DNA from 4 places in the Paenibacillus sp. TSM33 genome. Region 1 is predicted to be linked to each of the others. Evidence: a T-box and tRNA genes for the amino acid it is inferred to sense, from the RefSeq annotation. Region 1 holds a T-box; the other regions hold tRNA genes.
The links. The T-box of region 1 lies ahead of argS (arginine--tRNA ligase). A T-box ahead of a tRNA ligase gene usually reads a tRNA of that ligase, here a tRNA-Arg.
Positions count from the first base shown of each region.

Region 2: it encodes a tRNA-Arg, which carries the amino acid that the T-box ahead of argS (arginine--tRNA ligase) is inferred to sense. The anticodon was not compared.
Region 3: it encodes a tRNA-Arg, which carries the amino acid that the T-box ahead of argS (arginine--tRNA ligase) is inferred to sense. The anticodon was not compared.
Region 4: it encodes a tRNA-Arg, which carries the amino acid that the T-box ahead of argS (arginine--tRNA ligase) is inferred to sense. The anticodon was not compared.

Region 1 is NZ_JBLZXB010000010.1:1,280,294-1,283,429, reverse strand. Features, by position in the region: gene argS (arginine--tRNA ligase) at 1-1,299, opposite strand, end outside; T-box leader at 1,403-1,662, opposite strand; gene ACN6NF_RS09955 (four-helix bundle copper-binding protein) at 1,740-2,069, opposite strand; gene ACN6NF_RS09950 (MogA/MoaB family molybdenum cofactor biosynthesis protein) at 2,330-2,845, shown strand; gene ACN6NF_RS09945 (nicotinate phosphoribosyltransferase) at 2,912-3,136, opposite strand, start outside.
Region 2 is NZ_JBLZXB010000018.1:48,641-51,776, reverse strand. Features, by position in the region: gene ACN6NF_RS19250 (cellobiose phosphorylase) at 1-501, shown strand, start outside; gene ACN6NF_RS19245 (exodeoxyribonuclease III) at 576-1,340, opposite strand; tRNA gene ACN6NF_RS19240 (tRNA-Arg) at 1,557-1,630, opposite strand; gene ACN6NF_RS19235 (hypothetical protein) at 1,869-2,801, shown strand; gene tig (trigger factor) at 2,945-3,136, shown strand, end outside.
Region 3 is NZ_JBLZXB010000003.1:25,395-28,530, forward strand. Features, by position in the region: gene ACN6NF_RS00850 (PdaC/SigV domain-containing protein) at 1-902, shown strand, start outside; gene clpP (ATP-dependent Clp endopeptidase proteolytic subunit ClpP) at 1,016-1,612, opposite strand; tRNA gene ACN6NF_RS00860 (tRNA-Arg) at 1,825-1,896, opposite strand; gene ACN6NF_RS00865 (sugar-binding transcriptional regulator) at 2,157-3,136, shown strand, end outside.
Region 4 is NZ_JBLZXB010000018.1:102,221-105,356, forward strand. Features, by position in the region: gene ACN6NF_RS19445 (PhzF family isomerase) at 1-659, opposite strand, end outside; partial or broken gene ACN6NF_RS19450 (transposase) at 1,023-1,277, shown strand; tRNA gene ACN6NF_RS19455 (tRNA-Arg) at 1,486-1,559, opposite strand; gene ACN6NF_RS19460 (magnetosome magnetite crystal formation protein family) at 1,736-2,029, shown strand; gene ACN6NF_RS19465 (hypothetical protein) at 2,338-2,697, opposite strand; gene asnB (asparagine synthase (glutamine-hydrolyzing)) at 2,860-3,136, shown strand, end outside.

The DNA.
Region 1 (3,136 bases):
GGTATACTGCACATAAGGACCTGTCTCACCTTCAAAGGTCAGTGCCTCCTCCAAAGAAAAATCCACTTCATTCAGACGGTTATTTTTTAAATCGCCAAAAATAATCGCTCCGATACCAACGTCTTCGGCTATTGCCTGTTGTTCCAGCAAATTGGGATTCTTTTCCGCAATGATGGCTTGAGCACGCGCTACAGCTTCATCCAGCACTTCCTCCAGTTTCAAAACCTTACCGCGCCTTGTGGACATTTTTTTGCCTGCAAACCGCATTAAACCAAACGGTACATGCTCACATTGCTCTGCCCATGTTTCCCCTGCATGCTTCAGAACCGCAAATACCTGTTGAAAATGTAACTTCTGTTCCCCGCCAACGACATACAGTAACCGATCAGCCTTCATCACCTCATGACGATAAATCGCTGTTGCCAGATCACGGGTGGGATAAATGGTGGTCCCATCCTTTTTCAAAATAAGACACGGCGGCAGCTGCTCTTCTTCCAGACGAACCACAAGTGCTCCATCACTTTCTTCCAGCAATCCTTTTGCTCTTAATTGGGCAACAACTGCCTGCATCTTATCATTGTAAAAACTTTCCCCCAACACATGGTCAAACGAAATGTTAAGACGTTGGTACATACGGTCAAATTCACCCAGACTGACTTCAACAAAAAACTCCCATAGTTGTTGAGCCTCAGCATCCCCATGCTCCAAACGTCGGAACCACTCGCGGCCTTCATCCTCCAAAGACGGATCATGCTCGGCCTCCTGATGAAAACGCACATATAGCTTCAACGATTCCCCGATCGGATCCTGTTGTAGCTGCTCCTCATTGCCCCATCTTTTATAGGCCGCAATTTGCTTGCCAAATTGTGTCCCCCAATCCCCTAGATGATTCACACTTATCGGCACATATCCGGTTTCACCAAGAATGCGATACAAGGCGGCACCGATAACAGTAGAGCGAAGATGACCGATACCAAATGGTTTGGCAATATTGGGCGAGGACATATCAATCACTACTCGCTGTCCATATCCGATATTGGGCTTGAGAAACTCAGCCTTGCTCAATTCAGCAAGCATCGGTGGAATATAAACAGATCGATCCAATGTAATATTTACATAGGCACCCGATGCTGTAGCGGTTAGACCGGCTTCATGGCTTACTAGCTCTGCCAATTCCATTGCAATATGCTGTGGAGACTTTCGAAATTTCTTAGCCAGCACAAAACAGGGAAACGCCACATCTCCCCATTCAGGCTGCGGAGGCACCTCGAATAAAGATAAAACTTCTTTCTCTTCCAAGCCCGTATGAGCTAAAACAGCTTGGTAGCAATCATCAACAACATGTTCCTCTCTCCTTCTTTTTATAGGATCTAACAAAAAAAGCCCTCGCCTCTTGATATAATCAAGAGACGAGAACTTCGATATCCCCGCGGTACCACTCTTCGTAAATCGGTTGTGTAGATAAAGTTAGCTTACACACATCACGATTTCACTCCATTGACAAATAACGGTGTCTGGCCGGGCTGATCTACTAGAAGTTCTTATCGTTGGATCAACCGTCTCCCGGGTGCGTTTCACATCGGATTTCATACCGGCTTCCACCTCTTCCGGCTCGCTGTAATGATACGGTTCCGTTGCTACTCTCCCGTTCCTTGACGTTAATTCCCACCATTATACAAACCTATTTAGTAGAAAGCAACCTTTTATTCCCTCTTCAGGGACTAGTTCTGTATATGTAATTACACTGCCACTAATTGGCGACAGGCCTCAACACAATGACTGCAGGCCTCTGCACAATGTTTGCAATGATTATGGGAATGCTTGCTGCATTCAGCAGCACATACCTCACAGGCTTTAGCGCATAGCTCACAGATTTCCTCGGCAAAATCCGTTCCGCGTTGCAACATTTGAGCAGCAAACCCACATATCTCTGCACATTCCCTGCTCACTCGAATACATTCACGCAACATAGCTAAATCATATTCCTTCAAACTTGCTACATAGCATACATTGCAAGTGTTCATACATTCCAAGCAAGCATCCAGGCATTTTTGGTACGAATGATTCATAATACATTACCTCCCAGTTGTTGATCCTGCTGACTATTACCCGCTGAACCTTAAATTAAATCATTTGATGTTCACGCTTACAACAAAATAAACCCAGAAAATCCCGACTTATGTAAGGAAGTGTACTATATTCCAAGGTGCAAGCGCAAGGATATTAATCACATAACTTTTTCCCTCGTTTCTGACTTGCATCCAGTCGGTCATTCCTCTATTGTAAAAAAAGAATATGCTTAACCATGAATCAAGGGGTGAACATTGTAATGAACATAACATCTGTAGAGGAGCACCGACAGGAGTCTCCGCAGCAGGTTAACTGCATGGTCGTGACCGTCTCTGATACACGAACCATGGAAACCGATACTGGGGGACGACTGCTCAAGGAACTACTAGAAACGAATGGGTATAAGGTTGTTCGATATGTCATCGTCAAGGACGACTATGAAGGTATCCGTCAGTTGGTAACCGAAGCTGCAGCACATGAGGACATCGAGGCTGTACTTTTAACAGGTGGTACCGGCATTTCTCCGCGTGATACTACATATGAAGCCGTCTCCTCTCTACTGGATAAGGAACTACCTGGGTTTGGAGAAATCTTTCGTTATTTAAGCTTTGCTGAGGACATTGGTTCAGCAGCTATATTAAGCCGGGCTGTAGCTGGTACTGTGGGCCAGACAGCTGTGTTTTCTATGCCTGGCTCTCGGGGGGCCGTTCGTTTGGCAATGGAACGTATTATTGTCCCTGAGCTACGACATGTGATGAGAGAAATTTATAAATAAGCTCCTATTTCACACATGCGCTGACACAAAAAGGCACCCCATGCATAGATGAGGTGCCTTTTCACATTATTCCTTTTCTTCAACTTCAGGCTGCATGTAGCTGTCAATCAGCTTTTGCTTCAGCTCCCATACCTTCTCGCTAAGATTTACACGATAAATTTCAGGGTTTAGCTTCCGCAAATATTCTGGCCAAAACAGTTTCAACTGTGAAGCATGATAGGCACGAATTTCATCCAGTTCAGGAAGCTCATATACCTTCTGTCCATTTATAAAAATAGGTTCAAGCATCGG
Region 2 (3,136 bases), on a different contig from region 1:
TTTTTTGCAGACATCCAAAAAGCGCTACCCCCTTTTATGGACGCTGCGATCTATGGAAGAAGTACGCTGGAAAACAGTTCTTTTATTGCTAGCAGTGCTAATCCTGATGCAAGTTTGCATGGAACGGGCTATATTGCGAGGCTGAGTGGATCTACGGCAGAATTTATTCATATGTGGCTATGGATGATGACAGGCGGGCAGCCATTTGGCTATGATTCTAGGGGGCTTACCTTGAAGCTGGAGCCCAAGTTGCCAGGGCGGCTGTTCACAGCTACAGGTGAGTTATCCTTCTGCTTTCTCGGAAGCTGCCAGGTGACGTTTTATAATACAAGTCGTATGGATACTTACACGCCGGACTGCATAGTGAAACAGTATATACTGCATTATAGCAATGAGGAGCAGAAGACAATAAACCAGGCTGTATTAGACCAAAAAGAGGCGCAGGATGTGAGAGATCGGCTGGTTTCTCGTATCGAAGTGTATCTGGAGAGATCGCTTTAATTCATTTAAGCCGTCATGCTGCCAAACGGAGCATGACGGCTTTTTAAAACTCTAGACTCTTGTATTAGTGCGAATTATGCAGAAAAATCTTGCAATTCCAATATGACAGGGCAGTGGTCACTGCCTGTAATATGGCAATCGATACTTGCGTCTTTTAATTGCGGACGAAGCCGCTCCGAGACGAGGAAGTAGTCAATCCGCCAGCCGATATTTCGTTCCCTTACTTTTGGCATATAGGACCACCAGGAATAAACGTCCGTCCGATCAGGATAAAAATATCTGAAGGTATCTATAAATCCGGCGTTAAGCAGCTGTGACATGCGGTCTCGTTCCTCGGGCGTGAACCCAGCATTACCGTAGTTGGCTTTGGCATTTTTGAGATCGATCTCCTGATGAGCCACGTTCAAGTCTCCGCAAATGATGACAGGCTTCAGAGCGTCTAGTTGTTGTAGATAGTTGCGAAAACGGTCTTCCCATTCGAGCCTGTATGGCAGTCGGGATAAGTCTCGTTTCGTATTCGGTGTGTACACATTGACAAGATAAAATTTTTCGAATTCCAGAGTAATGGTGCGCCCCTCCGGTTCTTCATTTTCTTCAAGTCCATAATGCACAGAGAGCGGCTTGATTTTGGTGAAAATAGCTGTGCCGGAATACCCTTTTTTCTCGGCGTAATTCCAGTATTGCACGTATTCCTCCATGTTCTCCATGAGAATTTGTCCTTCTTGAAGCTTCGTTTCCTGTACGCAAAAAATATCAGCATTCGTCTCTTTTAGATAAGTATAAAATCCTTTGGTTACACAGGCCCTTAAGCCATTTACATTCCAAGATACTAATTTCATTTGATTAAACTCCTTGCTACTCCACGCAGTCAAGCGGTGTAATGGGTATATCCTCGATTAAAAGGCTGTCCCGGACAAGCGCTCGAACAGCGCTATGGAAACAGCCTTTTCTACATTAAAATAGGTTATAATACGATGCTAGGCTCCAACGTCCACACTGGGTCTTATTTTGCTAGAAAATAAAAAAAGCTTCCTAAATAGGAAGCTTCGGCTATACGTCCCAGGAGGGATTCGAACCCCCGACCGACGGCTTAGAAGGCCGTTGCTCTATCCAGCTGAGCTACTGGGACATAAAATTCAAGCGAATATTAATATACCATATGGATGAAAAAGATTCAAGTCTTATTTTGCATATATCACTTATTTGGACTCTACACCACATGAATTCAGACTACACATCGTTTTTTTTGCCTTATAAAAGGGTATGTTAGAATACAGGTGAATATGTTGAAGACGAGTGGTTGAACTTGTGCTACTGTTTCTCATATAATCTACAAATACTTTAGCTTGCGGAAGAGAGGGGGTGCCTTGAAAATTAAGGACTCCAAGGTGACGACAAAAGAAAATAATATCGTATTGTTTCCGAAGACACTGGACTACTATCAAATTCAACTTACGGTGATGCTTGAAAACGAACGTTACGGAGAAGCGGTGGCGATGCTGCGTTTTTTGATACGGTGTCAGGGCCAGGAGCAGAAACAATACGATGAATGGAACGCTCTATTACAATGGCTGGAAGCTGCATTTCCACAGTACGCTGACAGCGGGGCGGTAACGGACAATGTGGAAGAAGACGAAGTCAGTGAAGTTGAGCTGGCTCGCCGTCATGCACGCTTTAAGCAGGAACAGGACGCAGGTTACGGTAACAAGCTTTTGCAGATGGCTATGGATCAACCGTTATCCGAACAGACGATTCTAGCTTTGGAACAGCTATCCTACTTGGAACTGCCGGAAATTGACGATGCCTTGCTTCGCTGGATTACGGAACGGGAAATCCATCCTCTGCTCCAATTCCGTGTTCTGCAGACATTGAGACGTCGCGGAATGGAAGGGACGATAGAAATCAGACGGGGTGATGAAAAGGCGGAAATCGATATTGAAACGGTTCCGTTACAGCCCGACGAGTTTCCAGAGGCGATTATGCGTATTTTGGAACGGGTAGCCGACCAGACTGAAGTACATGAGCCTACACTATTCTATTTTGCACAGGAGCTATGGTCACAGTTTGTGATGGCAGTGTACGGTACGAAAGATTATAGATCAATGTTAGTGGAAGAGGACGGAATGCCGGATATTTGGGCAGCAGCACTCCATCAGACCGTTTCGGAAAGTTTGAACGGGAACAATAATGAAGAAGAAACCCGGGCTATATATGGCATTACGGATGCACTGCGCTTCCGTTTTGAGCAAGCGTATCGGTCGATGCGATTATTCGTAGCGGCGGGAATGAACACTCCATAATGACCGGAAACGTTTACCTGTTAAAGCATTCAAGGGCTGCTCTTGAAAAAGACAGTAATGTTAGATATACTATAGTGGTTATTTTGTGTGCGTTGATTGTAATGAAAACTAAGTGAAGATTTTGTTGGAGGGGAAAGCATAAAATGAAAGCAACTTGGGAGAAAATAGAGAAGAACCTTGGGGTTCTTGAAGTTGAGGTAGACGCGGATCGTGTAGCCGCTGCACTCGACAAAGCTTTTAATAAAGTGGTTAAACAAGTAAGCGTACCTGGATTCCGTAAAGGTAAAGTACCACGTCCTATCTTTGAAAAACGTTATGGTATTGAAAGTCTGTAC
Region 3 (3,136 bases), on a different contig from region 1:
TGGCAGCACTGCGTGACAGCTTGGGAATTCCAGTGAGCTATGACACCAAAGAAGGGACATATACAGTGGGGAGTGGGTACAACAAACTCTATATCGTGGTCTCCTCCTCGGATGCCTATGTCAATGTGAACGGAATCAACACGCGCAGCATGGATGCCAAAATGATCGCCGGGAAGCTATACATTCCTATGAGTCTGCTGAAAGACTATCTGGGTATCGATGCTCAGTGGAATGTAGCTCAGAAAACAGTAACATTGAGTAAAAGCCAGCTAAATCCGATCACAATTGCATCTCAGACGCTTCCAGCTTCGAGTAATGCAAAGGTATCTTATAAGATTAAGTATCCGCAAATCAGCGGCAATCAGCTAAATTCTGAGGCTCAACAGGCCATTAATAATGTGCTTAAAAAGCATGCAGAGACAGTATTGGCAGCAGGCAAAAAGATGGTGGCAGAGGGAGAGGTTACAGCAGATAGACCGTATGATTTCGAAAATGATTTTGCAATTGCCTATAATAAGGACGGTATTCTAAGTGTGATTATGCAGGACTACTCGTATACAGGTGGCGCACACGGTATGACGGTACGTAAAGGATATACGTTCTCGCTTGCTGATGGAAAGCTGCTGCAATTGTCTGACGTTTTGAAAGCAAACCCGAACTACAAAAAGTTCCTGAATGCTGATTTGAAGAAAAAAATTGATGCGCTCCAGGCTGGCGAAGGTTTTGGGAAATTTAAAGAGTTGGCCGCAGATCAGAATTTTTATGTGACCAACAGTGGTGTAACCATCGTGTTTGATTTGTATGATTATGCTCCATACGCATATGGAATTCCGGAGTTTACTTACTCATTCGCTCAACTGCTGCCTCAGGGCGGTAAGCCTTTTGTGGGACAAAATCAGTAATCTGGATTAGCTATATATTAAAAAATAATAGTAAATAAAAAAGACTGCCTACCGGATACGAAAATCCGAGGCAGTCTTTGTATTTACCAGCTATTCAGAGATACATAACTTTCTTACACACCTTCTGGAGAAGAGCTAGTTAACACTTTATCAATAATACCGTATTCTTTGGCATCATCAGCGGACATGAAATAGTCACGGTCTGTGTCTTTTTCGATGCGTTCCAGTGGTTGACCTGTGCGATCTGCGAGAATGCGGTTCAATTTGTCACGCATTTTCAGAATGCGACGGGCGCGAATTTCGATATCCGTTGCCTGTCCTTGTGCACCACCCAGTGGCTGGTGAATCATAATTTCACTGTTTGGCAAAGCAAAACGTTTACCTTTGGCACCTGCATTCAGCAAGAAAGCACCCATGGAAGCAGCCATACCTACACAAATGGTAGATACGTCAGGTTTAATGTATTGCATCGTATCGAAAATGGCCATACCAGCTGTGATGGAGCCGCCAGGACTGTTAATATACAAGTGAATGTCTTTTTCAGGATCTTCAGCAGCCAAAAACAGCATTTGTGCAATAATTGAGTTGGCTACAACGTCATTGACGTCCGAGCCCAACAAAATAATGCGATCCTTCAACAGTCTGGAATAAATGTCATAGGCGCGTTCGCCGCGGTTACTTTGTTCTACTACCATAGGAACATAGCTCACGTCAAAAAACCTCCCTTAAATATCATTAGTGGATTTGGTGGATATGCCGATTACACATCCCTATTTATAAACTGTTACCGTATTAACCACATGATAAACAATTTCAAACAAAAAGTCAAAGAAAGTCAAACTATTGATTAAAAAAAAGAGCGCTTAGCGCTCTTATTGGTTAAAAACATTATATGGAACATTTAGCCAATCATATAAAACGACGCGCCCGCGAGGAATCGAACCTCGATCTCAGGCTCCGGAGGCCTACGTCATATCCGTTGGACCACGGGCGCACAGATGAATCATTACAAGCAACTAACTAATTAATTGGAAACAAAGATGATTATATGATATACGGCATTGAATTGCAAGCTTTTATTACGTGCGCATATTCACATAAAAAGTTGAGAAATATAGGTTCAGATAGACTTGCATGTGAAGCAAATATTGGGTAAGATATACGTGGGACTTAAAAAGTTATCCCGGGACATTTTAAGACCAGTTAGAGATATAGCATAGAGACAGAACTTAGAAGTGTGCGGGAGTGGAAAGCATGCGAAAGATATTAGAAATACAGAAGCAGCTTCTGCCCGACCTCATGGATGTTTTGAAAAAAAGGTACACGATCCTGCATCAGATCATGCTGTCCGAAGTTATTGGACGCAGAACACTGGCAGCTTCACTGGATATGACCGAGCGCGTACTGCGCGCTGAGACCGATCTCCTTAAAGCGCAAGGGCTAATTGAGATTGAGAGTGTGGGCATGAAGGTGAGCAAAGCAGGACTGGATCTGCTGGAACAGCTGGAGCCGATTGCGAACAACTTGTTCGGCCTGTCCCAATTGGAAGATCAGATTCGTCAAGCCTACGGTTTGAGGAAGGTGGTTGTCGTTCCAGGGGATTCGGATGCTTCACCGTTAGCGAAGCAGGAACTGGGCCGTGCTGGCGCAAAGGCGCTGCTGAGTGTTATGGATGACGAGGACGTGGTCGCTGTAACAGGTGGCACGACGATTGCAGATGTGGCGGAACAACTGACATTACCTGCTAACGGCCCGCATAAGGGCGGGTGGTTTGTACCGGCACGCGGGGGTTTGGGAGAGAGCATGGAAATGCAGGCAAATACAATTGCCTCCACGATGGCTCGCAAGGTCGGCGCTCAATACCGTCTGCTCCATGTACCGGATTTGCTCAGCAATCATGCTTACAACTCCTTGCTTGAGGATACGAATATTCAGGATATATTGAGCCTGATTCGAGAAAGTCGTATTATCATTCACGGGATAGGCAACGCCATAGCAATGGCCCACAGACGCAAGCTTGACCCTGAAACCTTTGCCCAGATCAGCAATGAGGGTGCGGTTGCCGAATCGTTTGGGTATTATTTTAACGAAGACGGCGTCGTTGTTCACAGAATGCTGACGCTTGGACTCCGCTTGGAGGACATCAGGCGTACGGAGACGGTGTTAGGTGTGGCTGGAGGCAAGAGCAAGGCTGCCGCTATTCATGCAGTATTGCGTTTCGGGCAGGAAGACAT
Region 4 (3,136 bases), on a different contig from region 1:
GCAGGAGCAAACATTCTTCCGTGAACCAATATATCCTCTTGTGGATTTAATGTAAAAACATAATATCCATTACATCCAATATGCTTGCTGATTTCTGTAAGCTTCTGCAAATCAGGTTTTAAACTATGTAGTATTTCATTGGAGTAAATCGGAACCATTACCTTAGAATGACCTGTTGAAGATATCGCAACTGGATATTCCATGCAAATATCTTTACAAGAAATACCTAACGCATTTGCAATCTGACTTCTTATTTCATCATTTAAAGGCTCTGATACAGAAGGTTCTCCCTGTGTCATTACAATAGAATAGTCATCTTCATGCTTTATAACATCAACAGGCAATATACCTGCTTTTGTTTTCTGAATAATTCTTCCAGTTTCAGCTTTTCTCTCAATTGCATAAATGTAATGTGCTGCTACTGTTGCATGACCACAAATTGGAACCTCTGTTGTTGGAGTAAAAAATCTTACTTCAACATTATAATTTGAAGAATCTGTTTTAAAAATAAATGCAGTTTCCGAATTATTTAATTCTCTTGCAATTCTCTGCATCTGATCATCTGTAAGTCCATTTGCATTTGGAACAACCCCAGCAGGGTTACCATGAAATCTACTTTTTGTAAATGAGTCTACTTGATATATTCTATATTTTTTCATAATTTCGCCTCTATAAATACTAGTTTGTCTGTCTATTAAATCTGATATTAACATACTTTTTAGGCAGTTTCACTTAAATTAAAAGATGTAATATGGCCCTTTAATGAAAACGAACTGATCCTTATTATAGAATCGCGCTCTTTTATGGAAGATTGTTATTAAACTAAAGCCGCAGTTAGCTGAAATGGTCTTCTCAATCCTTATCTAAAAATGGAAAAAATCTTTTATGATTATAGATACTTTTAGATTCTGCCACGCCTGTTGAGTAACTCAATTCATTAAACAAGAGGTGCACTGAAGAAGAACGTGCTGAATCTGAATCAGCCATTCAACAGGTGGCGAACCCATTGGGATGAGTTCGCTACCTTTTTTAAATACCCACTAGAGATTCGCAGACTCATCTACACCACCAATAGGATTGAGAGCTACCATCGCCAACTTCTTAAGGTGACGAAAGGAAGAAGCATCCTTCCTACCGATGAAGCCTTACTTAATCTGCTCTATCTGGCTACCATCGACGTCACTCGAAAATGGACAGGTCGTGTCCAAAACTGAGGCCAAATGTTGCTCCAGATGTCGGTCTTTTTCCCCGATCGGGTCGGTCAACACTTGCGATAAATCGCTACTTCCCCCTCGGGGGAATCTGTGCCTGAAAGAGTTTTCATAAAACTTTTGACAGACCCTCCTTTTCAGAGGAACTGTCCCACTTAGCTTGACAATCCGTAATATAAAAAAAAGGGATTCTGCATCAGTGACCGAAGCCCTGACCGAAGCCCTAATTTCTCACAAATCCATTTATATCAACGGTATGTGACTGATTTAATTACGTCCCAGGAGGGATTCGAACCCCCGACCGACGGCTTAGAAGGCCGTTGCTCTATCCAGCTGAGCTACTGGGACAAAATGATAATCCATAAAACCTTATGTATTCAGTGCATTAATGATTATATCACATTTTGTGCAACTGTCAAAAGCATTTTTTTCATTATACAGGAAAGCAGGCTGCAAAAGGAATCATTTGGACGCTAACGGGGTATTATGTACAAAGAACGATGCCAAAAAGGAGGGGTTAATCCGTGAGGGGCCTGTTGTCTTCACTTTGTTATTTTAGCATTTTTTTCGCACCTTTTCTGGTGCCGGTCATTGTGTGGATTGCAGTCCGGGACGAATATGTTCAGGGACACGCGAAAAAAGCCATTTTATCGCACATTTTCCCCATTATTGCGGCGATTCCGCTAGTTTATTTTATTATCACTGCCAATCATGCAGGTTCGGTTATCGGGTATGTACTGCTATTCGTAGTGGTCTATCTCGGCGTTTTTGTCTATAACATCTACAAAGGGATCATGACGCTACGTGAAGCGGCCTAATGCAAAAGAAGCCTCCTGCATTCGCAAATTTGCCGAATATGGAGGCTTCTTTGGGATCATTTTTGATGAGTTGCTTTAGTTCACTGGTAACTTATTTATTCCCAAAGCGTTTAGGACTTCTTCGTACCTCATGTCTTACGTTTTTCTCCAGCACTTCTTCCGCGAACTCATTGTTATGAATATAACTGCTGCCTTTGTTTTTCTTATACTTCGCTTTGCCGTCTATGATTTCCCCCTCCTTTCACGCTGATCTGGCGATGGCGTCGGTGTCCAAATTAACAAAATCCGAGGTATAGCACACCATATCCTCATGCCCCGAACTCCTTGGCAAACTCTGTACTAAGCTGCCCATAGGAGAGTAATTCTCTTTTGAACTTTTCCCGTTCTTCACCAGCGGTAATGTGCGTAGAATCCGTAAAAGCCTTGTCGGTCACTTCTTCAAATGCCGAATGCAGATTATTGTCATACCAATCCAGCTCCAGGTCGGCATCATTGCGGATGATCCGTACCATGTCATAGTCAGGCTGACCATCCTTCTGATTCGTGGCTGTAATATAAACCAGCAGCTCGGGGTCATCTGCGGCACCGGGACGCACTTCTACCTCAGCACAGCGCACTCCGTCAAGTTCAGTGAAGCGGCGGATTTTGGCATCCTTGATGTAGTACATGGTCTCCCTCCTTCCTCACGAGTGGCGGGTTGCCCCATCTGTAGTTTTCGGAACGGACAGACATTTTATGCTTCATTTCGGCATATATACTGATGAACTGGGGATTTAGTTTTTGATTCATTCCAACACTGGATGAACACGACAAAGAGAGGATGAATATACATGTGCGGAATTACAGGTTTCATACAGTGGAACGGAGATTTAATGCATCAATCTGAGCTGCTGCTGAATATGACGCAAACGCTCTCCGATCGCGGACCGGATGCTGCGGGTACCTGGATATCCAATCCGTGTGCCTTCGGACACCGAAGACTAAGCGTAATGGACCCGGAAAACGGCGCTCAGCCCATGATCCGGCAGCTTGAGGATATCACTTATACGATTGTATATAACGGGGAAATATATAACGCGCCTGAGCTGAAAAAAGAGCTGCAACAAC